DNA from 2 places in the Bacillus paramycoides genome. Region 2 is predicted to be linked to the other one. Evidence: riboswitches for the same ligand, from Rfam matches in the RefSeq annotation. Region 2 holds a riboswitch; the other holds the start of a gene.
The links. A riboswitch is a leader RNA that binds a small molecule or an ion and turns the genes downstream of it on or off. The one in region 2 is predicted to bind S-adenosylmethionine.
Positions count from the first base shown of each region.

Region 1 (18,430 bases), 1.5 Mb from region 2:
GATTATTAGCCCACACCAATTGTTTTTTTAGCAAAACATATTAAAAGCAGATTCCCTAATACGAGGAAATCTGCTTTTTTAATATATTATTCTAAGAAATTAACAATCAATTTTTATTATTGACATATAGTTCTTTCCAGTTTTAATATTCTAAATAATCAAAGAAACGAAATATTTCACCATCAAAATATAACGTCTACTACGTTGAAACATATAACGATAGATTATAGTTCAACATGTATATACATATGGAACACCTAATTACCTACATACACATATCTATAATAGGTTTTCTCTTCTTCTATAGCTACACTTCAAAACGTGGACATTACGATGTTACGAACAACACATTTAGGGAGGAACGAACAATGAAGAAAAAAGTTGTACCTGTTGTTGCATCTGTTTTAGGGGCAAGTCTATTACTAACTGCTTGCGGGGGAAATAAAGATCATGCAAGCGGAGCGAAAGCAAATGATAAAGCAAATGATAAACAGGCAATTAACTTATCATTCGCTTCAGAAATTCCAACAATGGATGTTGCAAAAGCAACGGATGGGGAATCCATGAGCGTAATGCAAAATGTTTTTGAAGGTTTATATGCAATGGGAGAAGATAACAAACCAATTCCTGGTGTTGCTGAGTCGGTTGACCTTAATCCCGATAAAACAAAATATACATTCCACCTGCGTGATTCAAAATGGTCAAACGGTACTCCAGTTACAGCAAAGGACTTTGTCTTCGCTTGGCAACGTGCCGTAAATCCTGATACAGCAGCTGAATATGCATTCTTATTCTTCGATATACAGAATGCGAAACAAATAAGCCAGAAACAATTACCAATTGATCAACTAGGGGTCAAAGCTCTTGATGATAAAACGTTAGAAGTACAACTAGACCGTCCTGTTCCCTACTTCTTAAGCTTAACGACATTCTCAACATTCTTACCAATTAATGAAGATTACTTAAAATCTCAGGGCGATAAATATGGTTTAGAAACAAATCATTTAATTTACAACGGTGCTTTCATATTAGATAACTGGAAACACGAGCAAAGCTTCCAATTGAAGAAGAACCCTAACTATCGGGATGCTAAAACTGTAAAATTAGAAGAAATCAACTTCAATGTCGTTAAAGATAAGTCTACAGAAGTTAACTTATACGATTCAGGACAAATTGATCGTGTTGCTTTAACTGCAGAGTTTGTTGATAAATATAAGGGTGATCCAAACTTCAAGGACCGCGCTGAAGTTGGTATTCAATTCTTACGACTCAATCAAAAAAATGAAACATTAAAAAATCAACATGCACGCCTTGCTATTAACGGAGCAATGAATAAAAAAGCATACGTAGAAACAATTTTAAATAACGGCGCTGTTCCAGCTGAAGGAATGGTTCCTGCAAAATTTGCAAAAAGTCCAGAAGGCAACGACTTCCGTAAAGAAAATGGAAACCTAGTCAAAGATGATGTGAAAACAGCGAAAGAAAACTGGAAAAAAGCGAAACAAGAACTTGGTACTGAAAAAGTAACAATCGAACTATTAACAAGCGATAATGCTTTAGCTAAAAAGACTGGTGAATATTTAAAAGGTGAACTAGAAAAGAATCTAGATGGATTAACAGTGAATTTAAAACCACAACCACGTAAACAACAGTTGAAACTACTATTAAGTGGTGATTATGAAATTGGAATTGATGGCTGGGGCCCTGACTTCGCTGATCCAATTACATTCTTAGATTTATTTACAACAGAAAGTGCTTATAACTTCGATAAATACTCTAACAAAGAGTATGATGAGCTCATTCATAAAGTGAAAACAGATTTAGCTGGTGATGAAAAGGCTCGCTTTGAAGCAATGAAGCAAGCTGAAAAAACCCTATTACAAGACGGTGCTGTCGCTCCTTTATACCAACAAGGTCGTTCTTACTTACAACGCTCTTTCATTAAAGGACTTGTAACAACTGACTTCGGCGGTGAATTTAACTACAAGTGGACAGAAGTTGCAAAATAATAAAATAAAAACGGTATCCTTCGGCGGATACCGTTTTTATTTTATACTTCTTTAACTACATGACTTCTTCTCTTTACTATTTCTTTTATAGATACAGAAATTACTGCTACCAATTGTGTAACTAATATAATGACTAATAACGAAATAATATTTTCTCCTAAACTAACTCCCCCAAATATTATTGTATAATAGCCATTCGCTGCATATGTTGCGGGAAATAATTCGCCGATTGTTTGATATGTTTTAGAAAGCATCTCATGTGGTACAATTACACCCGAACTTACAAGTTGTAACGATAGTGAAATTATATTAAAGATCATACCTGCATTTCCGAAAACAGTTATGAACATTTGTGTTAATGAAAGAAAGGCGAAGAAGACTATCGCTTGAAACATCCATATACTCCATACTGCTTCGTGTACTTCAATTTGAAATCCTCTCATCAAACCAATTGTAATACATGCAAGTAAAATTGATACTGTACCGTTAATGACCTGTCTTGATACAAAATTACTCCAACCGTTCTTTACTTCCTTTGCAACTTTTGATAGCTCCATACTCATGATCATCGCTCCTACAAATGAAGCTAATACCATCATTAGTGGTACCATATTAGCCGAAAATCCTTTTGCATCATTTACTTTATGAACTGTAAAGCCAATTGAATCTTCAGTTAAACTTTTTATCACTTCTACATTCTCAGGCCCTGCAGCTTGTAATTTCCCAACAATCGCTTGTTTCTTATAACTTGTTATCTCTTTATTTACATTGTCTCTAATTTGCTTTGCGGCTCCTTCCATCATTTGCTTTGCCATCATGGCATTCGCTTGATTAATGTGGAAGTTTAAATTTGATTTTCCTGTTTCATTTATATCCTTTGAAAAGGAAGCAGGAATTTCAATAATCATATCGTACATATGGTCATTCATTTCTTCATTTACTTTTTCCACAGACTGTTCTGCTTTCACCTGAAACGGTAAATTTCTCTGTAAGCCTTCTGCTATTTTACTACCTATATTTCCATCTTCATTCACAATAGCGATACGCATTTGATCTACTCTTTCATTCACTCCATCATATGCCGTTAACCAAACACAAAAGAAAATAAGTTGGAACGATAGCGCAACTACCATTCCTATATACGTACCTGGTATTTTTAAAAACTGTTTTAATGTATCCATCTTCCCGCTCTCCTATTTAGCAAGCAAGCACTTACTTGCATTTTATTTTAAATAAATACTAGGGTCTTAAAGCCCTAGCATATAAAACTATATTATTCTCAATAAATTTCTCATCATCGATTTCCATAAGTCGGTTTTCAAAACGCAATTTAGATAAGAAGTAACCAAAATTAATCCATATAAAATTCATTACTTGCGCTTCAATATTTGTATGAATAATCTTTCCCTGTTCCTGCATTTTAGCAAAATATATGATTAATTCTTCTTTTAACCCTTTTGGAATTTTGGAGATTTCCTCATCTAATTCAGGAAATTCCCTCGCCTCACGTATACCGATAGAAATAATATCTTTTATGCTATCTAAAAATTTATGATAATGCCTTGCTAAGTTCTTTAAATCCGTTTCTAATTCCCACACAATTTCTGTTTGTAAAAACTGTTTTAAATGCGGTACATATGAAAATTCAGCAACCGCCGCTTCAATAACACCCTTCTTACTTTTAAAATTGCGGAATATCGTTACTTCATTAACACCAGCACGCATTGCAATTTCTTTCGTTGTCGCTGCTGTATATCCCTTTTCTTTCACTAATTCAATTGCTGCTTGGATGATTTTTTCTGCTGTCTTTGAGCGCGCCATAAAATCCTCTCTTCCTCATGCAAGTGATCACTTACATTTAGATTATATACCTTTTCTAATCATTGTCAATAATCCTCCTACCTTTCTTTTTGTATTGAACCAAAACTCATCATAAATATAAACCCAAACATCAAATATGTTCTCCACGTCAAAGAAGGTATATGTCCTGACCACAGATAGCTAATGAAATAATTAATTCCCATAATACAAGACGATATTACTAAACTAATACTTATTAGTTTTGCATATTTGAGCATATCTTTTCTCCTTACTTCTCTATCTCTTCAAATTGCAGATTTACCGGCTCTTCTAGTAGTGTTTCATAAAAGTTTTCAGCCAAATCTGTTGAAGGAATTTTTTCATCCACTTCATCAAATCGAATACTATCTAGCCACACACAACCTTCTCCTGATAATAAGACACCAAATGCAATACCAAGCGCTCCTTCTTTTATATCTAATACAACCGAATACGATTGCCAGTTATTCGTATTTTTAATTGGGCGATTTTGCATGTTATCCATAGCGAGTGGTTCTGTATCTTTTCCGTCTACTCGCATCCACAATCCTGCCCAATCTCTTACGTTCTCACTCTTAACAAATGCTGTTAAACGTAATCTTTTACCTACATATTTATCCGCTCGAAACATTTGCATTAATGTTGAAAATCCTCCATGTGTAACATTCTCTTTTGCCTTTATGTATGCAGATACTTTTCCTTGATGGGCAACTTCATAGTCTAAACCCATCTCATATTCAGCAGGATGACTTCCACTTAAGATCCATCCTTTCGGTATACCTTTTTGCATTGAAACACCCTCTCTTTCTATATAAAATGACTGGAAGTACTTTCGATATTTCTTCGGTGGCAATTGAAACATTCTTTTAAAAGCTCTCGTAAATGCCTCTTGTGAGGAAAAGCCGTATTGTACTGCAATATCAATAACAGCCCTCTCTGTTGACACTAAGGCTTGCGCAGCATGAGTTAACCTTCTCTTTCGAATATAATCCGTTACACTCATCCCAATATACCTTTGAAAAATACGATGAAAATGGTACATCGATACCGCACTGTGAGAGGCCACTCTTTCTGTTGTAAGCTCCTCATGTAAATGCTCCTCTATATATTCAATTGCTTTCTTTATCATCTCTTTATATTCTTCATGCATTTTAGTACCTCCTCACAACCTTAATTTACCATATACATACAAATCATTTTTGATTTAAATTGCGGATTAAACTTTGTGGCTACAAGTTAATAATTTATTTTCAACACATACATAATTACATGATTTTGGGAAAAACTTGTATAGAACGAATTTACATAAGGAGGAAATTATAATGAGAATTTTACTATCAGTTTTATTAGCGCTTATGCTAGTACCTGTATTAACAGGATGTAAAGCTCCTGCAAAAGAAGATACAACTTCTAATAAGAAAACTACTGAAGAAGCAAAAAATGAAGCTCCTGCTGATTTAAAACTTAACTTCAATGAATTTAGTTTAGATGCAGACTATCAAGATACGAAGAAAGACTACGAGGCTGATTATAAGAATGTAGCAGCTGATAAGAAAATGGAAGCAAAACTTGAAGACCATAAATCAAATGCAAAGTTTACAGGTGACGAGGCTATTACAAAATTAAGCCCACTTCTACAAGAATTAAAATTTGATAAAGATACTCCTGACCAAGAAGTAATCGATCAAGTAGTAAATGTGTTCAAACTTGATAAAGACTACCAAAAGTTTGATTTAGAAGTTGTCTTCTCTGATGGAACGAAAAAAGAATATAAAAGAGAAATAAAATAAAGAAGTAGGCGGTTGCCTACTTCTTTATTTTATTTTTTAGCATATCGTAAGCTCGGTTGAGATCCTACGTAGTATTCTAATCCAGATACAGATGATTTTTGTAAATAAGAATCTGTTGGGAATACAAGTGGGATTAAAGGATATTCTGTAAACATAATATCTTCTGCTTGATGTAATAAGTCAAAGCGTTTATTTTCGTCTTGTTCTAATTTTGCTTGATTAATTAAATTATCGAAGTCTTTATTACACCATTTTGCATAGTTATTTGGTCCATCACCTGCATAAATTTCTAATTGTGCAGCTGGATCTAATGTAGATCCTCCCCATCCCATATATGCAATTTGGAAGTCACTTTGTTTATACATATCAATATAACTTTTCCACTCTTTACCTTCTATTTTTACATCTACACCAAGATTTTTCTTAAACATCTCTTGAAGTGTTTCAGCTATTTTCTTCTTATCTGAATATTTCACTGTCACTTCTGGAAGAGTAGTCCATCCTTCTTCTTTCATTCCTTCTTCTAATAACGTCTTAGCTACTGCAGGATCATATTTAAAATAATCACCTTTCTCTTTACGGAAGTCGCGGCCACTTTCTGTTTTTGCTCCTTCTGGTACAAAACCATATGCTTCTTTTGCATTATTCTTTAATATTTTCTCTACGATAAACTTACGATCTACAGCTATTGCAAAAGCTTTACGAATTTTTGCGTTTGTAAACGGTGGCTTCTCTGAATTAAACGAGTAAATATGAGTTGAGTAGTCTTGCATTTTTTTAAACTCTTTATTATTTTGTTCTTTTTCAACTAAATCTGTTGGTATGTGAGATAGTAAATCTAATTCTCCAGATTTATATAATTGATACGCTGTTTTACCTTCAGGGATAATACGGAATTCAATTTCTTTTGATGCTACTTTTTTATCATGAAACTCTTTATTTTTTTCTAAAATAATCGCTTGATTATGCTTCCATTCTTTCAATGTGAAAGGACCATTTGTAATTAATTCTTTTGGATCTACTTTTAGTTTACCTTTTTCATCAATAGATTTTTTATTAAGTGGAATATATAACGACTGGGATAATGTTCGTTTAATAGATGTTACCGGATATTCAAATTGTAGCTTTAAAGTTACATCATCTACCGCTTGAATTCCTACTGCATCTTCTGCACCTTTCCCTGTATTAAATGCTTCTCCACCTTTAATGAAATATAGTTCTGTTGCATTCATAGAACCCGTTTTAGGATTTAATATTCTCTTCCAAGCAAATTCAAAATCTTTTGCTGTTAACGGGGAGCCATCAGACCATTTTAATCCTTTTTTCAAATAGAATGTATACTCTTTTCCATCCGCTCCAGCTTCCTCTTTCTCTACTAAATCCTTTTCAAACTTCCCGTCAGTTGTCTGTCTGTACAAAGTTGCAAATAAGTGCTCAATTACATAATTAGAGTTATTATCCGTTGAAATTGCTGAATCTAGCGTATAAGGATCACTACCAAGATTCGTTACAAAACGGTCTCCTTTACTAGCACTTGCTTTTGAAGTATCTTTCTTGCCACAAGCGACAGAAGTAATTGCTAATACGGTCATAATGACAAATAATAAAAACTTCTTCATCTTACATTCCCCTTTAACCTAAAATTTTTGGTGTTGATGCTAATAATGTTTTTGTATAAGAATGTTGAGGATTACGGAACACTTCATCCGTATTTCCAAATTCAACAAGTTCTCCTTTATATAAGACAGCCACTTTTTCACATAAGTAGTGAACCATCGGTAAATCATGTGCGATAAATAAATATGTATAGCCTTGTTCCTTTTGAATCTTTTGCAACAAGTGCACAATTTGGATTTGAAGTGAAACATCTAATGCAGAAATTGGTTCATCCAGGATTAATACTTCTGGCTCACATAATAACGCCCTTGCAATAGCGATCCGTTGACGTTGTCCTCCGCTAAATTCGTGTGGGTATCGATCAATATATTGCCTATCTAATCCAACACGTTCTAGCGCATCACCTGCCACCTTATCTTTCAATTCTTTATCACCTAAACCGAATGAAATATATCCTTCTGTTACGCTATCGCGTACTTTCCAGCGCGGATTTAATGCAGCTGTTGAATCTTGAAAAATGAATTGTACTTTCTGCAAGAAATCTCGCTTATGAGCTGACTTCAACTTGTGAACAACTTGACCGTTATAATCAATTTGACCAGACGTTGGGCTCTCGATCCCAGCTATGAGCTTACCAAGTGTTGTCTTTCCTGAACCACTTTCTCCAATAATTCCAAGCGTCGTTCCTTTCGGGATAGAAAGTGATATATCTTTTAGCGCTATGATTTCTTTCTTTTTACTTCCATACGTTTTCGTTACTTGCTTTACAGTAATTAAATCTGTCGTCATGAAGCATTCACCTTCTCTTTTGATTTTGCTTCGTTATGCTCAAGAATATGCTGCCAGCAATGTGAGCTATGCTCCCCAGAATATGTTGTTCTCTCTGGAAAACGATGAATACATTCTTTGATTGCTACCGGGCAACGATTGACAAAAGGACAACCAAAGCTATTTAGCGTTTCAATTGATGGTGTTGTTCCCTCAATAGCCCTAAGTACCTTTTCGGAATCATCCATATTCGGAATAGCTTGCAATAAACTTTTCGTATATGGGTGCTTAGGTGAACCTATCACTTCTTGTATCGTCCCTTTTTCAACAACACGTCCCCCGTACATCACAACTACTCGATCTGCTACTTCATGTACAAGTGCCAAATCGTGTGTAATTAATAAAATACTCGTATTTTGTTTTTCTTTTCGCTCTTTTAATAACCCCATAATTTGCTTTTGAATCGTTACATCTAATGCAGTTGTAGGCTCATCTGCAATAACGAGCTTTGGATGACAAGCAAACGCAATTGCTAAACAAATACGTTGTCTCATACCTCCGCTTAATTGATGTGGGTACTGTTCAAAACGTTTCTCTGCTTCATGTATCCCTAAATCCGTTAATAAATTAATCGCAATTTCTTTTGCTTCTCTTTTCGACTTTTTCTCATGTTGCAAAATCACCTCTGTAATTTGCCTTCCTACTTTCATCGTCGGATTTAAAGCGGACAGAGGGTCTTGAAAGATAAACGAAATGTCTTTCCCTCGAATTTGATTCCATTCTGATTCTTGTAAATTCGTTAATCCTTGAGAGTGGAAAGAGATGCTCCCGTCATCGATGTGAATAGATTCTTGATTTAATCCGACAATAGATTGTGCTGTAACACTTTTTCCTGAACCACTTTCTCCTACAAGTGCAACGATTTCACCTTCGTTAATAGAAAAGGAAACATGCTTCACAATTGCTTGCTTACTATTCTCTTTTTCAACGGCCAATGTTACGTTTTCTAAAGATAAGAGCTGTCCCATGTCTTTTCTCCTTTCGATTCCGTTTGACGATTTTTGGATCAATTGCATCTTGCAAACCATCACCAATTGCATTAAATGCGAACATAATGAGCGCAATCATCAGCGATGGGAAGAAAAGTTGCCACCATTCCCCACTTAATAGTGTCCCGAGCGCATCATTCGTCATCGTCCCCCAGCTCGCTGCTGGTGATTGTACCCCGAGTCCGATAAAACTTAAAAATGATTCTGAGAAAATAGCTGCGGGAATTGTAAATGATAAATTTACGATAATAATGCCTGTTAAGTTCGGAATGATATGTCCGTATATAATCTTCATATGCGATGTACCCAATCGCTCTGCTGCAATAACAAATTCTCTTTGCTTTAAAGATAAGACTTGCGCCCTAACGAGACGTGCCATACCAATCCACCCTGTTAATGCAAGAGCAATAATAATTGTAAAAAGTCCTGGTTTCATAATGATTAGTAGTAAAATAACAATTAATAAATATGGAATACCGTATAATACTTCAATCCCTCGTACAATCCACTCATCAATTAACGTTCCAAGGCGATTACGCCCTCTCACATATCCACTAAATCCCCCAATCAGTACACCAAGTCCTATATCAAGAACAGCCGCTATTAATCCAACTACTAATGAAATTTTCCCACCAGCCCAAGTACGTGCCCAAATATCCCGACCTAAATCATCTGTTCCGAACCAATGCTCACTACTAGGAGGTAAATTTGTCGCCTCTTTTACTTGTTCACTCGCGGTAAAAGGGGTTAAACTTTCACCGATAAGAGAGAAAATAATAATGAGTAATAATGTCAACGCTCCTAGAACTGCGATCGGATTTGATACAAACTTACGAAACACTTCTTTTTTTCGGCTAATCGTTTGCTGCTCTTTATTTATCGTTAATTCTTTTTTCTCTTCATTCGTTAATAGCTGTTTATTGATTTCATAAGCTCCCATTTAAATGCCCCCCTCCTTACGTAATAGAACGAATACGCGGATCAACAATACGGTGAATAATATCTGTAATGAAAATACAAGAAATTAATAATGCACTATAGAAAATTGTTGTTCCCATAATTACTGGATAATCTCGGTTAAAAATACTATCTACAAAATATTTTCCGAGACCGGGAATCGCAAAGATCTTTTCAATAATGAAAGTTCCTGTTAAAAGCCCAGCCATTAACGGTCCAACAAACGTTAGTACTGGAACAATTGCATTTCGAAGAGCATGCCTTATAATAATCTTCTTAATTGGTATACCTTTCGCTCTCGCTAGCTTAATATAATCACTCTGCAAAACTTCAATCATATTAGAGCGAACAAATCTTGTAATAACCGCGATTGGCCCTAATGCTAATGCGAATGACGGTAATACCGTATGTTCAAATGTGCCCCAAGACGCTACTGGTAAAAGTTCAAATTGTATAGCAAATACTTGTATAAATAATGGTGCTAAAATAAAACTTGGAATAGATATGCCGAGAATCGCAAGTAAACTCACACTATAATCAATTACTCTCCCGTGATAGAGAGCAGCAAATGTACCCGCTGCAATTCCGACTAACAATGAAATAACAAGTGCTTGTAAGCCGATGATTGCTGATGGACCAAATCCTGTCGTTATAATTTCTGATACACCTTGCCCCGTCGATTGAACAGATTCACCAAAATCAAAATGAACTACGCCGTCTAAATAAGCAACATATTGATTCCATAGCGGTTCATCAAGGTGATACTTTGCCCTCATGTTCTGCACAACTTCCGCCGGAAAGATCTTTGCATCCGATGAAAATGGATCCCCCGGAATAATGTGCATAATCAAAAATGTTACTGTTGTAATAATCCATAGTGTAAACACCATAACTGATAGTTTTTTAACAACATACACTCCAATAACCTCCTAAACTCATAAATTTACTTTGTTTTATTAACGTATCTTTCCCATTACTCCCTTTCCTCTTCTTAAAACACAAAAAGCCTTGATCTTAAAAAATAAGATCAAGGCTTAATAAACGAAGGCCCATCACTTATCTTTCAAGACTTGCTTGCTGGAATTAGCACGGTGTTCCTGTTACAGAACCCGCTGCTGAGGTGTCATAGGGCCAGTCCCTCTACCTCTCTGGATAAGTAAATTGCTATATTATTATTTGGTTCAAATTGTATATTTCGAATTATAATTCTGAAAAAATGAAAAGTCAATCAAATTGGATATATTTAGAAAAATCAGTTTTCTGTTATATTAGTTATTGAAATTACAATCTTTCACTTATAATAAAAAGAAATTGTATTAAAGGAGTTATAAAATGGATCCCTTACTTCTTGCTACTATAGGATTACCATTAACAATCGTTATACTTGTCATCATCGGCTTCTATAAACTCTTTATTAAAAAGAAACGTATCACTTCTTTTTATACTCCATTCGATAATATTACCGGACAAAAAATCTCTGCATTTCACGAAGAACAGAATGTATTAGTATCTGAGGATGAAGACGGAGATGGTAAGAAGAAAAAATAACCTTGCGCGTACGCAAGGTTATTTTTTCGTTTCTGCTTGAAAACGTTTATAGTATGTCGATGCTGTTGCAAAGTTAATTTCTATATCACGAATCAATGATGAGTCTTCTTCTTTAGCTAACTTCTGTAATTTTTTCATTGCTTGTTCCGATTCATTCAAGAAACCAGCGTATACCTCATGTTCTTGCTCTTTCGACTTTGGAACACGAATTTCTTTACGTATATTATCAATATCTTCTAACATGCTAGTCGTTACCTTTTGCACATCTTCTTTATATGTAGCATTCGTTATTTCCTTACCGCCCTTTTCTTTTGCCACTTCAAATAACTGTAGTGCTTTATTAATTTCTTTATTCATTTTCATATCGTATTTTTCATGTACTGCACGGTATTCTTTCATCTCTTCTGTTTGCTCAGTAGATTGCTCTACCTTTTCTTTCGGTTCTTTCGTATCTTTATTTCCATTACATCCTGCTAGAAGGATCATACTTCCCATTACAGCAATACCCAAAACCTTCTTCATCTCTTCTTCTCCTTTTATCTACAGCTACTACTCATTATAGTTTCTTTTATCTCCACTTGTTATTATACCGAGAACATCCTACTTTTTACACTTAAGACGCTACCTTAATATACATGCCTACATTTTTGTCACAGTATCGTCACTTTATGCAAATAACTTTTGCATCACCTTACAAAGCTGTATGAGTTATTTCAAAGAAATGAAAAAAGAGCTGATTCAAAAATATTTGAATCAGCTCTTTTTTATAAGTTAAGCCTCTAAATTTTGTCTTTGTTGCAGTTCAAACTGCTTTTCACTTCTTCTGGCCATAAACAAATAACATAACACAGCACCCATTTCACAAAGAGCTATTACAACACCCATCGGTAATGCGGTGTTGCTTCCGCCAATACCCACTAACGGTGCAACAAGCGCTCCTGAAATGAACTGTAATAATCCTAATAAGGCCGACGCTGTTCCTGCGGCTTGTTTCTGATTTCTCATCGCTAACGAGAACCCAGTTGTTGATACAACCCCGACACTTGATACGACAAGGAATAACGAGCATAAAACACCAATTAAACCTATTCCTAGTAAGATTGTCAGTAGTAAAGATAAACCACCAATAGCTGCGATAATAATACCAGCAACAAATAATGTCTTCTCATTCACTTTCCCTGCTAAACGACCCGTTACCTGACTAGCAATAATAATACCAATACCGTTGATTGCAAAGAATAAACTAAATTGCTGTGGTGATGCTCCGTATATGTTCTGTAGCACAAATGGTGAGCCCGAAATGTATGCAAACATTGCCGCCGTTACTAGCCCTTGAGACAATGCATATCCCATAAACAGACGATCCTTTAATAGTTTTCCGTACGTCGCCAACGTCCCTGACAATCCACCTGTTTCTCTCTCTTCAGGAGGTAATGTTTCACGTAATACGAAAGTAGCTGATATTAACATGAATACACTAATTGCTCCAAGAACAATGAAGACACCGCGCCATGTTGTAAACTGTAGCAATTGTCCTCCAATAATCGGTGCCAAAATAGGCGCTGCTCCGTTTACTAACATGAGTAGCGAGAAAAACTTCGTCATTTCAGAACCCGAATACATGTCACGTACCATTGCACGTGATATAACAATCCCAGCCGATCCTGAAGCTCCTTGTAAGAAGCGCAATAACACTAAAGTCCAAATAGATGGTGCAATAGCACAAAGTAAAGAAGAAGCAACATAAATAATAAGAGCAATAATAAGAGGTTTGCGCCTTCCGTAAATATCACTAATTGAACCGACAAATAATTGCCCTACTGAAAGCCCAAGTAAACAAGCTGTCAATGTAAGCTGCGCCAGGGATGCACCTGTCTGTAAATCATCCGTTAATTTCGGTAACGAAGGCAAATACATATCGATAGATAACGGCCCAATTGCCGTAAGTGTCCCTAGTACAAGAATCATCCATAACCTATTTGTCTTTACAGGTTTATATATTTCTTGATTAACTCCATTCACTTTTTCTGTTCACCCTTTCCTATACATAATGAATCGTAACAATTATAGTTACAACATAAACATACGTCAAGTATAGCGCATTTTCCTGTTTTATACTGTAAAAAAAAAGCGATAAAATTTCTATCGCTTTACTTTTTCAAATTGCTATTTGCAAATTTAGATACGGAAGACATCGCCTCTCCTGTATCTAAATATGTGATTTGAATTGGATCTCCCACTTCTGTAAACATAGCATATGGGAATTTCTTCACAGGTATCATAAATACTTTTTGTTCATTCTCTAACAGTACGTACACAATTGTATTTTCACCTGATTTTTCTTTATATACACGTTGTACAACGCCTTCTTTTTGTGCCTCTTTACCATTTGAAGTTGGTCTAAATGAATCCCCACTTCCGCTCAGCGCATTTTTATAATTCTCAAGCGCTTCTTTTTGCGTCGAACCTGTTGCAAATATTTTCGCGTTAGAAGCATAGATAACTGTATGAGCACGTACTAAACCTCCGTCATCAATAACAGGTACAATCCAAGAAGGTTTACCGTACACGTTATAAATAACCGGCATCGTTCCATGCCATTTCTCTCTCTTAAAGGAATTATCCACTACTTCCGAAGCAGCTGAACCGTCCATAATTCCCTTTACTTCTTTTCCGTTATAGTAATACAACTTACCTGTACGCGCATCAATAAGCGAGTAACCTAACGCAGAATCTACTCCTTCTTTCGGGGAGGTGAAATCAGTAAAGTAATATAACGTTCCATCCTTACCGAAGATTGGTGTAACTCCTTCTTTCGTTCCCCACTCAGTCGGGATTTTCATATCAGTTTGCGAGAATTTTGTATTCCAAAATCCGTGAATATATTTACCGAAATACGTATTTAATGTAGATGCAGTCTCGTGATTTAATACGCCATCAACGAATTTAGGTGCCTTTCCTTTTTCGTATCTTTTCACTTCACCTGTTTGTGCATCTACTACTACAACGCCCTCTACTTCAAATCCAGATCTTCCTGAAATAAATTCACCATACGTCATTGTATAATACGGTTTCCCTTTATCATCCACTTCAAATTTAGGTTTCCCTTTAAAGATTAGATTTGGTTCTGCTTGCCTTACAACACGCTCTAAATGATTTCCGAAGAACATGCTTGGCACATATTTCATTTTATAACCAAGGTGCAGTTTCGCTTCCGCATCCGGGTTCGTACCTGACATCGTTACGTATCCTGGAATTGTCTCTGCTTTACGTGCTTTAAAAAATCCTGAAACTTCAATTGGTGCTACATATAAAGCCTCGCCATTTACCATTTGTGGCGTTAATTCTCCTAGCTCAAAATAAGCTACTTTCGGAATATCTCCAAATACTTTTTTCATCTTATTTTCCGCTGTCTTTGGCGGCACTGTAAACGGCTGATCATTTTCAGTAAATGGCTCTGAAATATCTTTCTCTACCTTTACAACAGAATCATATTTCGTTTGCGAGATTACTATATCATGCAAATAACCAAAATAGCCGTAACTTGCGAGTAAAACAAACATTAGAAGCCCTTTTAACGTACCTTCTAATTTCCCTATTTGATCTTGTGAAAATAAAACAAGCCCAATTAAAATTGCTACTGCAACAGAATAATGAGTAAGAATTGAATCTGCTCGATCATCAATTAGCCAAAAATATTCATAGATTGCAATACCTATCCAAAATAAAACAGGAATAACTAAAATGGATGCTTTCTTACCCTTTACAACCTTCTCATCACCTTTCTTATCCACTGCTCGAAGTTTACTACCGCTTCTTCTCGTCCATGGAATCAAAAACAAAGTGAGAATAGCTAAAATCAAAAATTTCATCAAAGGCAATGTCCCCTTTTCTTTTGTCTTCCCTTTTAGTATAACAAATAAAGGGTATTTAGGTAAAAATGGGAATGTCTATATTTTTTTACTACTTAATACAACTCCGCTTACTACATATAAGATAGATGCAATATAAAAAATCGTACCAATCGTAAAGAAATCTACTAAATATCCCGTTGCAATAATTGCTACTGCTCCTCCAATTGATGTCCAAACATGATATTTTCCAATCTCATAACCAGCATTTTCTTGCACAACTTTCCGCGCTAACGATGTCTTCTCCGTATTACGTTGCACAGCTCCTAAAATACCCATTAAAATTTGAAGAATATATACATGCCATACTTCTGTTGCAATGGGGAAACAAAGCATTAACACAGCCATAGACCAGGCGTATATAATTAATAACTTTCTATCACCTACTCGATCAGAGATTCTTCCAACTAGCGGATATACTAGAGCTGAAGTTAAGGCAAATAAGCCATACGCCCAGCCAAACTGCGAGAAGCTATTTCCAACATTCCGAAGCAATAAGATGTAAAAAGGAAATACCATACTTCCCGCCATCATAATGATACTTTGTGACGCCACAAACCTTTTATATGTCATTTCGTATACTCCCTATAAAATAAATTCACAAATCTCTCTTTTGGATCCGCTTCTTTTTTCTTCTGAAGAAATTCTTCTATACGAGGATACGCTCTCTTTAACTGCTCTTTCGTTGGATAAGAATAATACGGTAAATAATAACTACCGTTATGCTTTAACGTAACATCAATCATCTTCTGAATAACATTCTCTGTTTTCTTTATCTCATGTTCAGAACGCCCTTGATTAATTAAAAGAACCAGTGCAAACATATCATCTTTCGCATAGGATAAAACTGCATTTTCATTCTTTTCCACGTAACGAATCGTAATATTGAGCAAATTAAACTCTTCCTCATTTAATACGTTACGTAAATCATCTATGTATTCCGTGAAAGAATCTATAGGCACAAAATATTCTTGTAACACCTCTGTCCTATTCGGATTTTCATATTCCATAAAAGCACTATCTGACCTCATAACATTATTTCGCGTTTCGTACTTACCATTTGTACGTTCAAAATAACTTCTTTGTATATCCCAAAATGTATCTTTTCCCCAATCACTATAGCGTGATAAACCGAGTAAAAACTTTGGCGCAGCTATAATATTTTCTTCTTTTAATTTACTGTACTCTCTCAACTTCTGCTGATCTTTCGCTAACCCATAATCTGTCACATACATTTCTTTCAAAAATGAATGTGGGGCAACAGAAATACGTGCTAAATGCATACGTATATTCTCATCTCTTCGCACTTTATTCTTAAAATATGAAGAGTATTCTTTATAATCTAGTACCTTCGTATGCGTTTCATACAATTCATCGTTTGTTAACTTTAACGTCACATCTAAAATAACACCAAATAACCCATATCCCCCAATTACATACGGAAACAACTCAGCATTTTCTTCTCTACTTACATTACGCACCGTACCATCTGCCATTAACAATCTAAATGACTCTACTGTATCAATCAATGCTTCATGGCGAATATCACGCCCATGTACATTTACACTTAATGAACCACCAACAGTAAAAATATTTTGAGACTGCATCACTTGAACCGCCAGACCATACGGATTTACTTTCTTCTGAATATCATTCCACGTGACGCCACTTTGAACTGTAATTCGCTTCTTCTCTGGATTAAATTCTAGTATTTTATTATATCCCTTCATATCAAGCATCGTACCATGCGGATAATACGTCTGCCCGCCTTGGCTATGTTGCATACCAGCAATCGAAATTTTCTCTCCAGAAACATTTGCATCTTGCACTAATTTTATTAACGAGTGCTCATCAGTAGCACTTTCAACACGTTTTATTTTTGTCGGAAGCAATTTACCTACATCACTCATAATAGGATGATCAAGTTGTTCTTTATATGTATGTACAGACGTTGCAAGCAACACTGTATAAGCTACAACAACCACCGCTATCTTTCTTTTTCTCAAACGACACTCTCCTCTTCTACAATTTTCCCTCTTCATATTGTACATATTTTCCTAAGAAGAAAGTATACAAAAAAGAGGGCACCTTATTTTAGGTCCCCCTCATCAAAACTGTTACTTTGCTGCTGGCAATTGTATTGGGTCAAACTTTTCGTACGACGTATATTTTGCGTTCGTAATAATGTGCGCTTTATCCTTGCCATTACTACTCATAATCATGTCTATCTTTGCTGATTCATATTTAAAATCTTTTGTAATGATATATTCTGCATCCACTTCTTCTATCTTCGCATTTTGTGCTTGTAACATTTTCTTCTGCGTTTCATCCATGCTAGTTAACATACTTTCTGTTTCTTGCCCTTTTAATGTAAATTTCAGTTTATATTTATCTCCGCTTTTCTCCATCTTCATTTTATCTAAAACTACTTCCGGTACTTCTAACTTATCTATAATATCTTGAGTTGCTTTCATTCCACCAGCGTTTAATTGCTCCTCTGGTACGGTTATAACTTCTCCTGTATTAGGGTTTTTTACCTCACCAGCAACTTTACCATCCACAGTATACACTACAACATCTGTACCGGAAATATTCATTTCAGAACGAGAATTCTTTGTCTTTGGCTCTAATTGCATCTTAGCCTTTACTATATCCATCTCTGTTCCCTCAGCTTTTACCCCTACACCATATGTCATCGTTACATGTTCTTCATTTTTAAAAGCTTCGTTCGTTTTCTTGAAAACATCCCTCGCCGTTAATTCCTTTTCTTTTTGAACTGATTCTTTTTTCGGCTCATCCGTCTTTGCTGTTTTCTCATTACTACACCCTACCCCTAGACTGACTGCAAGTACTAAACTTGAAACAAAAATAATTTTTTTCATACTGTCGCCCCCTTTCCCAAAATAATATCACCTCTTTTCCTATGAAATCTATATAATTTT
Region 1 covers NZ_CP152427.1:176,671-195,100, reverse strand. Annotated here, with positions in the region: gene AAG068_RS01115 (peptide ABC transporter substrate-binding protein) at 369-2,009, shown strand; gene AAG068_RS01110 (YhgE/Pip domain-containing protein) at 2,051-3,190, opposite strand; gene AAG068_RS01105 (TetR/AcrR family transcriptional regulator) at 3,249-3,830, opposite strand; gene AAG068_RS01100 (hypothetical protein) at 3,908-4,087, opposite strand; gene AAG068_RS01095 (helix-turn-helix domain-containing protein) at 4,099-4,998, opposite strand; gene AAG068_RS01090 (YusW family protein) at 5,171-5,638, shown strand; gene AAG068_RS01085 (peptide ABC transporter substrate-binding protein) at 5,668-7,257, opposite strand; gene AAG068_RS01080 (ABC transporter ATP-binding protein) at 7,271-8,044, opposite strand; gene AAG068_RS01075 (ABC transporter ATP-binding protein) at 8,041-9,051, opposite strand; gene AAG068_RS01070 (ABC transporter permease) at 9,008-10,012, opposite strand; gene AAG068_RS01065 (ABC transporter permease) at 10,029-10,946, opposite strand; SAM riboswitch class I at 11,083-11,188, opposite strand; gene AAG068_RS01060 (DUF3951 domain-containing protein) at 11,362-11,577, shown strand; gene AAG068_RS01055 (hypothetical protein) at 11,596-12,099, opposite strand; gene AAG068_RS01050 (multidrug effflux MFS transporter) at 12,349-13,599, opposite strand; gene AAG068_RS01045 (DUF3981 domain-containing protein) at 13,728-15,449, opposite strand; gene AAG068_RS01040 (MFS transporter) at 15,528-16,061, opposite strand; gene AAG068_RS01035 (FAD-binding oxidoreductase) at 16,058-17,494, opposite strand; gene AAG068_RS01030 (hypothetical protein) at 17,606-18,370, opposite strand.
Region 1: another riboswitch for S-adenosylmethionine. It lies ahead of AAG068_RS01065 (ABC transporter permease); the one in region 2 lies ahead of mtnK (S-methyl-5-thioribose kinase).

Region 2 (7,447 bases):
TCGCGAAATGAATGGTTTCATCAAAGAAATCTTTTGATGCAGTAGCACCGGTAGGATTATTTGGGTAGTTTAAAAACATTAACTTTGCTTGTTTCGCAATAGATTCATCAATTTTTGTATAATCTGGTAAAAAATTATTTTCTGCAATAAGCGGCATTGTTTCAAATTGTGCTTTTGCTAAAGCAACACCTGATAAATAGTCTGGATATCCTGGATCTGGAACGAGAATCGTATCACCAGGGTTTGTAAAGCAAACTGGTAATTCTACTAATCCAGCCTTTCCGCCAAATAAAATAGCAACTTCTGTTTTGGGATTTACTACTACATCATATTCACGTTGATAGAATGTTGCCACGGCTTCTTTTAAACTTTCATGTCCGCGAAATGGCGGATATTTATGATGAATGGTCTTTTCTGCAGCATCTTGTAAAGCTTTTACGATATGCTGCGGTGTTGGTTGATCTGGATTACCTTGACCTAGATTAATAACATCATGACCAGCTGCTACGACTTTGTTAACTTTTGCAACAAGTGAAGCGAAAAATTGTGTCGGCAATGATGTTACTATCTCAGAAGGTTGAAATAATTTCATACTTTCCACCTCTTTTGAAAGTTGTTACAATTCTAGTGACAAATGATATAATCTTTCCAGTATTTTGTAAAGAAAAAATTATGAATGGGGCTGACAAAATGAAAGTCGCATGTATTCAAATGGACATTGTCTTTGGAGATGTAGAAAAAAATATTGAGAATGCTAAAAATAAAATAAGCGAAGCGATGAAGGAAAAACCAGATGTTATTGTGTTACCAGAACTATGGACAACAGGATATGATTTAACAAGACTCTCTGAAATTGCAGATAGGGATGGATTGGAAACGAAAGAAAAGTTGAAAGAATGGTCGAAACAATATGGTGTACATATTGTCGGTGGTTCCATAGCGAAGCAAACAAAACAAGGTGTTACAAATACAATGTATGTTGTAAACAAGGAAGGAGAACTAGTCAATGAATATAGTAAAGTACATTTATTTCAGCTTATGGATGAACATAAATATTTAATAGCCGGAAATAGTACGGGTGAATTTAAGTTAGATGATGTAGAGTGCGCCGGCACAATTTGTTATGACATTCGTTTTCCGGAATGGATGCGCGTTCATACTGCTAAAGGTGCAAAAGTTTTATTTGTTGTAGCAGAATGGCCATTAGTTCGTTTAGCACATTGGCGTTTACTATTGCAAGCAAGAGCAGTTGAAAATCAATGTTATGTTGTCGCATGTAATAGGGCAGGAAAGGACCCGAATAATGAGTTTGCCGGTCACTCTTTAATTATTGATCCTTGGGGCGAGGTTGTTGTAGAAGCGAATGAAGAAGAATCAATTTTATTTGGAGAGCTTCATTTTGAGAAAATTAAAGAGGTTCGCAAAGGAATTCCAGTTTTTGCAGATCGTCGTCCAGAATTATATAAATAAAATGTTGACAAGTGATTTTTATTCTTGGTATAGTCTTCAACATAAAGTTAAAAATTCAAAAAATTATACAACTCTTATCAAGAGCAGGTGGAGGGATTTGGCCCGATGAAGCCCAGCAACCGACCGTAATACCATTGTGAAATGGGGCGTTTATTTACGCCAAAAGGCACGGTGCTAATTCCAGCAGAAAGTAAAACTTTCTGGCAGATAAGAGGGGAGAAGATAAACTTCAAACCTCTTTCTTAGTGGAAAGAGGTTTTTCTACGTCAGAAAAACCTCTGAATTTAAAAAAGGGGGAGAAGACGATGGGATATTATTCATTAACTGAAACGACAGCTATACAATATGCGAAAGAACATGGTTATTTTGAAAAGAAAGCAAATGTAGTTTGTCATGAAATTGGAGATGGAAATTTAAATTACGTGTTCAAATTAGATGATGGAGAGAAGTCTATTATAATAAAACAAGCACTGCCATATGCAAAAGTAGTTGGTGAGAGCTGGCCATTGTCTATAAAAAGAGCGACGATTGAAAGTAAGGCACTGCAAATTTTTGCGAGGTATGTGTCGGAATACGTGCCGGTCGTGTACAGTCATGATGAAGAGTTAGCCGTAACAGTCATAGAAGACTTATCAAGACTTACAATTACAAGAAGAGGATTAATAGAAGGAGAAGAGTACCTACTATTATCTCAGCATATTGGTCGTTTTTTGGCACATGCTTTATTTTATACTTCAGATTTCGGGTTAGAGTCAGAAGAGAAAAGGGTATTAGAAGGTGTATTTGTAAACCCGGACCTTTGCAAAATTACAGAAGATTTAGTGTTTACAGATCCGTTTGGCCATTACGATACGAATGATTATGAGCCGGAGTTACAACTAGCGGTTGATGAATTGTGGAGTGATAAAACTTTAAAATTAAAAGTAGCGCAATATAAATATAAGTTTTTAACGAGAAAAGAAGCACTTATTCATGGTGATTTACATACTGGTAGTATTTTTTCATCAACTTCTGAAACGAAAGTGATTGATCCGGAATTTGCAACATATGGCCCATTTGGATTTGATCTTGGTCAATTTATTGCAAATCTATTATTAAATGCTCTATCTAGAGAGGAAGAACAGAGAAGGGTGCTATTTTTCCATATTGAGAAAACATGGAGTTATTTCGTAGATACTTTTACGAAGTTATGGATTGGAGAAGGTGTAGAAGCATATACGAAAGAGAAACAATGGTTGCCGATTATTTTGCAAAATATTTTTACGGATGTAGTCGGATTTGCTGGGTGTGAGCTTATCCGAAGAACAATTGGCTTAGCGCATGTAGCTGATTTAGATGGAATAGCGAATAAAGAAAAGAGAATTCAAGCCAAGAAACAAGCGTTATCCTTAGGTAAAGAACTAATAAAATATGAATCTAAGAACGCTGATATTCAACTGTTCCGAACATTATTTCAACAGACAGTTTCTGGAGGGGTAAAAGCATGAGTACAGTTGTTACTATTCCGAGGTCTGTCAGTTGGAAAGGTGATGCCATTACAGTATTAAATCAAACAAAGTTGCCGCATAGCACAGAATACAAAACATTAACGACGATTGAAGAGGTATGGAAAAGTATTGTCATGCTAGAAGTAAGAGGAGCACCTGCAATTGGAATTGTAGCTGCATTTGGCTTGGCGCTTGCATCAAAAAAATATAACACTGTAAATATTGAAGAATTTCAAAAGAAGTTTAATAGAGATTATAATTATTTAGGGACGTCACGCCCGACAGCAGTCAATTTATTTTGGGCAATCGATCGTATGAGAGAATCTATTCAAGAAATTACTACAATAAAAGAAGCACAAAAAATATTAGAAGAAGAAGCGCTTCTCATTCAGCAAGAAGATGAAGCGGTATGCCGGAGTATTGGAGAACATGCATTATCATGCTTTAAAGACGGTGATAACATTTTAACAATTTGTAACGCTGGCAGTATTGCAACTGCTAGATATGGTACTGCACTAGCACCGTTTTATATTGGGAAAGAAAAAGGTGTACGGTTACATGCGTATGCGTGTGAAACGAGACCGGTTTTACAAGGTGGGCGTTTAACGACCTGGGAATTAAAACAAGCAGGTATTGATGTAACACTTATTACAGATAATACGGCAGCTCATGCTATTCAAACGAAAAAAATCAATGCAATTATTGTAGGAGCGGACCGAATTGTCGCAAATGGAGATACAGCAAATAAAATCGGAACAATGAATTTAGCTATATTAGCAAAGTATTTCGATATCCCGTTTTACGTTGCAGCTCCGCTATCGACATTTGATATTACGAAACAAATAGGCACTGAAATTGTTATTGAAGAAAGAGACGAAACAGAAGTTACGAAAATTTTTGGGAAACAAGTAACGCCAGTTGGAACTACTGTTTATAATCCAGCATTTGATGTAACGCCAAACGAATTAATTACAGGCATTATTACTGAGCGAGGTATTATACGCGGGGATTATAAACGAGAAATTGCATTATTATTTGAAAAACAAGCTAATACATAATAGCTTGTTTTTTATGCCTAAATGTTTTCTTTTCTCTTATTTATATAATGGAAGGAGGAGGAAAAGATGGAAGAGTGGATCAGGATGGTAGGTAATGTAGGGTTTCCGATTGTTGTAACACTATATTTACTCCACCGTATTGAAAGTAAATTAGATGGGGTAATTGTTGCAATCGAGAAACTCCCTAAACAATTACTAAAGTAGGAAGGTCCCTGGGATAAAAAATAAAGTTTGCTCACAAAGAGCAAACTTTATTTTTTATTGAGCAGTATAACCACCGTCGATAACGACAGCTTGACCAGTTATACCTTTCGCTTTTTCGCTCGCTAAAAATATAGCATAATCCGCGATTTCTTGTACTTGTAATAAGCGTTTTTGTGGTACAAGTGGATAAATGACATCCTCTAAAACATTTTCAAGAGGTACATTTCGTGTTGTAGCTAAATCTTGTAGTTGATTACGTACGAGAGGGGTATCGACATAACCAGGACAAAGAGCGTTAACGGTAATTCCATGAGTAGCACCTTCTAAAGCGGCAACTTTTGTTAATCCAATTACGCCATGTTTCGCGCTATTGTAGGCGGATTTCCCTGCAAATCCAACGAGGCCATTAATGGATGCGACATTAATAATACGACCATACTTTTGCTTTTTCATGATTGGGAAGGCATGTTTAATTGCGATAAAAGGAGCAATTTGCATAATTTTAATAAGTAGTTCAAACTTTTCGGTTGGAAAATCTTCAATTGATGAAACGTGTTGCATGCCTGCGTTGTTAATTAATATATGTAATGAACCGAAATGATTAACTGTTTGAGAAATTGCAGCTTTAATTTCTTCTTCAGATGTAACATCACATTTTAAACCGATAGCTTGGTAGCCTTCTTTTTGCAATTGTTCAGCAGCTTCTTTTGCGCGTTCTTCAAGACGGTCGGTAATAACGACTTTTGCACCTTCTTTTGCAAAAGCAGTTCCCATTTCATAACCAATACCACTTGCAGCGCCTGTTAAAAAAACAACTCGATTTGTAACCATGATGAAAAACATCCCTTCATAATAAAGTTCTCATAGTGCTCTATTTAGAGAGTAGATAATAAAAATCCTGCAAAGATTTGGAAAAATATTGTTAGCTATCTTGTTTTGCAAAATAGTCTTTGCTATACTATTTTGTAAAGCAAGATACTTACGCTTATCTATCTTGTAAAACAAGATAGTAGGAGGATTTGAATTATGTCGACAAGTCAAATGCTGAAAGGGATTTTAGAAGGATGCTTACTTGCTATTATTTCTGAAGGTGAAATATACGGTTATGAAATGAGTGAAAAGCTAGCGAAGTATGGCTTTACAATGGCGAGTGAAGGAAGTATTTATCCGTTATTAATACGAATGCAAAAGGAAGGGCTAATAACAAGTGTAATGAAGGAATCTCCATCTGGCCCAAAGCGAAAATATTATACATTAACAGAAAAAGGCGAGGAAGCACTTGATGAATTTATGGATCGCTGGGAAGCGATGCAAAGTAGTGTAGAGCGTCTACTTGAAGGGAAGGGGAGTAAAAAATAATGCTATCAAGTGAAGCACGAAAGTTTTTATTAGATATGAGATTATTTTTAACGGCAAAGGGTGTGAAAGAAAGCGATATTGAAAATTTTATAGAAGATGCAGAACTTCATTTAATCGAGGGTGAGAGTGACGGGAAAAGTGTAGAAGATGTTTTCGGAAGCTCACCGAAAGAATATGCAAATGAACTTGTAAAAGTAATGGAAAGAGATAGGCAGGAAACGTGGAAGCAAATTGGTTTTACAGTAATGAATATCGTATCATTTTGGATTATTGCTTCTATTCTAATAGTGAATAACGGATTGTTACAGATGTCACTTATTCAGTGTGTTGGGTATAGTTTTTCGTTGATTTTAGTTGTGATAGGTCCTAATTTTCTACTTCGCAAAATGACTTTTATAACAAGTTTTTCAAAAACGTGGTTTTCTATGTGGTTTTTAGTTATGATAGCGCCAATGTTTTTAATGGGAGTTATTACGGTACTAGATGTGATATATCCTACAAAAATGTTTATATTCACTCAAATGCAAAGTTATTTATTAGCTGGTGGTATTTTTATCATTACAGTAGCGGTAAATATGTATTTTGATGGATGGTTTAAAAACTTATATTTAATTATTCCACTTTCGATTATGTTACTGTTTAAAACATTTACATTAGAAGATCTCGTGCCAATGTTATTTCAAGTTATATGTTTATACGGAAGTTTGTTTATTTTAATCTTCCTTGAAATTATGATGAAGACGAATAGAAGAGAAGCGGTTAAATGAGGGAGGGATTACCATGCAAATTTCTAAAGAAGGTGAAAAGTTATTAATCGATACGAAAGTATATTTAATAACAAAAGGAATGAAAGAAGAAGATGTGGATGCTTTTCTAGAAGATGCAGAACTTCATTTAATAGAAGGCGAGAAAGAGGGAAAGACGGTAAGTGATATATTCGGTGATTCACCAAAAGAATATGCGGAAGAATTAGCGAAAGAGATGGAAAAGGATAAAGGCGGGAGTATAAAAAGTATTTTAGGAATGATTATTGGTATTGGCGGGTATTGGTTACTTACAAATATTTTATTTGAAAGCCCAAATCATGAATTTATATTAACGAATGTACAATTAATTGGATACCCAATTGTTTTAATGATTACGATTGTAGGAATTATATTTGCTTTTAAGATGTCATCATTTAAGAGCAAAATAAAAGAATTTAGCATTCTTTATGTAGCAGCTTTGCTACCAATTTTATTACTAGTATTATTAATGTTTATGAATAAGTGGTATGGGACACCTGTATTACAATTAACGACTATACAAAGTTATATACTAGCTGGAGTTATCTTGTTAGTACTGTTAATTGGGGAAGCGTACATACTTGGATGGATTGGAATATTGGCTGTTATCGTACCACTATTCATTATGTTTGTATTTAAGGGATTGGGAGAGAAGAGTCCATACTGGGGCATGTTAGAATCTTTACTTCTGTACGGAAGTTTATATGTATTAATGCGATGGTCTTTGAAAAATGAGGAGAAAAAGACTGTAAGTTAGTTTTATATTACTAGTGAACGAACTAAATTTTTTATTAAGAGGGGAACAAACATGCAAAGTATATTTCTAGGTATATTATCTACTATATTTTTAGGTTTAACGATTTTGGGGCTATATACTACCTTTTCGAAAAAGGTACACGATGATTATTTCGATACTTTATTAGATGACACATCGGGTTATGTTTTGTTCTCCGGTTTAATAGGAAAAGGGCTGCTTTGGATATGCAAAAAATTATTTCCAAAGAAATATTATATAGGGATTTTCAGAGGTATTATGTTTATGTTTAGTTGCTTATTTTTATTCCTAGCAGCCGGGCTTGGGTTT
Region 2 covers NZ_CP152427.1:3,939,180-3,946,626, reverse strand. Annotated here, with positions in the region: gene AAG068_RS20250 (pyridoxal phosphate-dependent aminotransferase) at 1-592, opposite strand, end outside; gene AAG068_RS20245 (carbon-nitrogen family hydrolase) at 607-1,470, shown strand; SAM riboswitch class I at 1,542-1,684, shown strand; gene mtnK (S-methyl-5-thioribose kinase) at 1,776-2,957, shown strand; gene mtnA (S-methyl-5-thioribose-1-phosphate isomerase) at 2,954-4,015, shown strand; gene AAG068_RS20230 (YvrJ family protein) at 4,082-4,219, shown strand; gene AAG068_RS20225 (3-hydroxybutyrate dehydrogenase) at 4,274-5,050, opposite strand; gene AAG068_RS20220 (PadR family transcriptional regulator) at 5,246-5,578, shown strand; gene AAG068_RS20215 (DUF1129 domain-containing protein) at 5,578-6,345, shown strand; gene AAG068_RS20210 (DUF1129 domain-containing protein) at 6,359-7,120, shown strand; gene AAG068_RS20205 (DNA-binding protein) at 7,172-7,447, shown strand, end outside.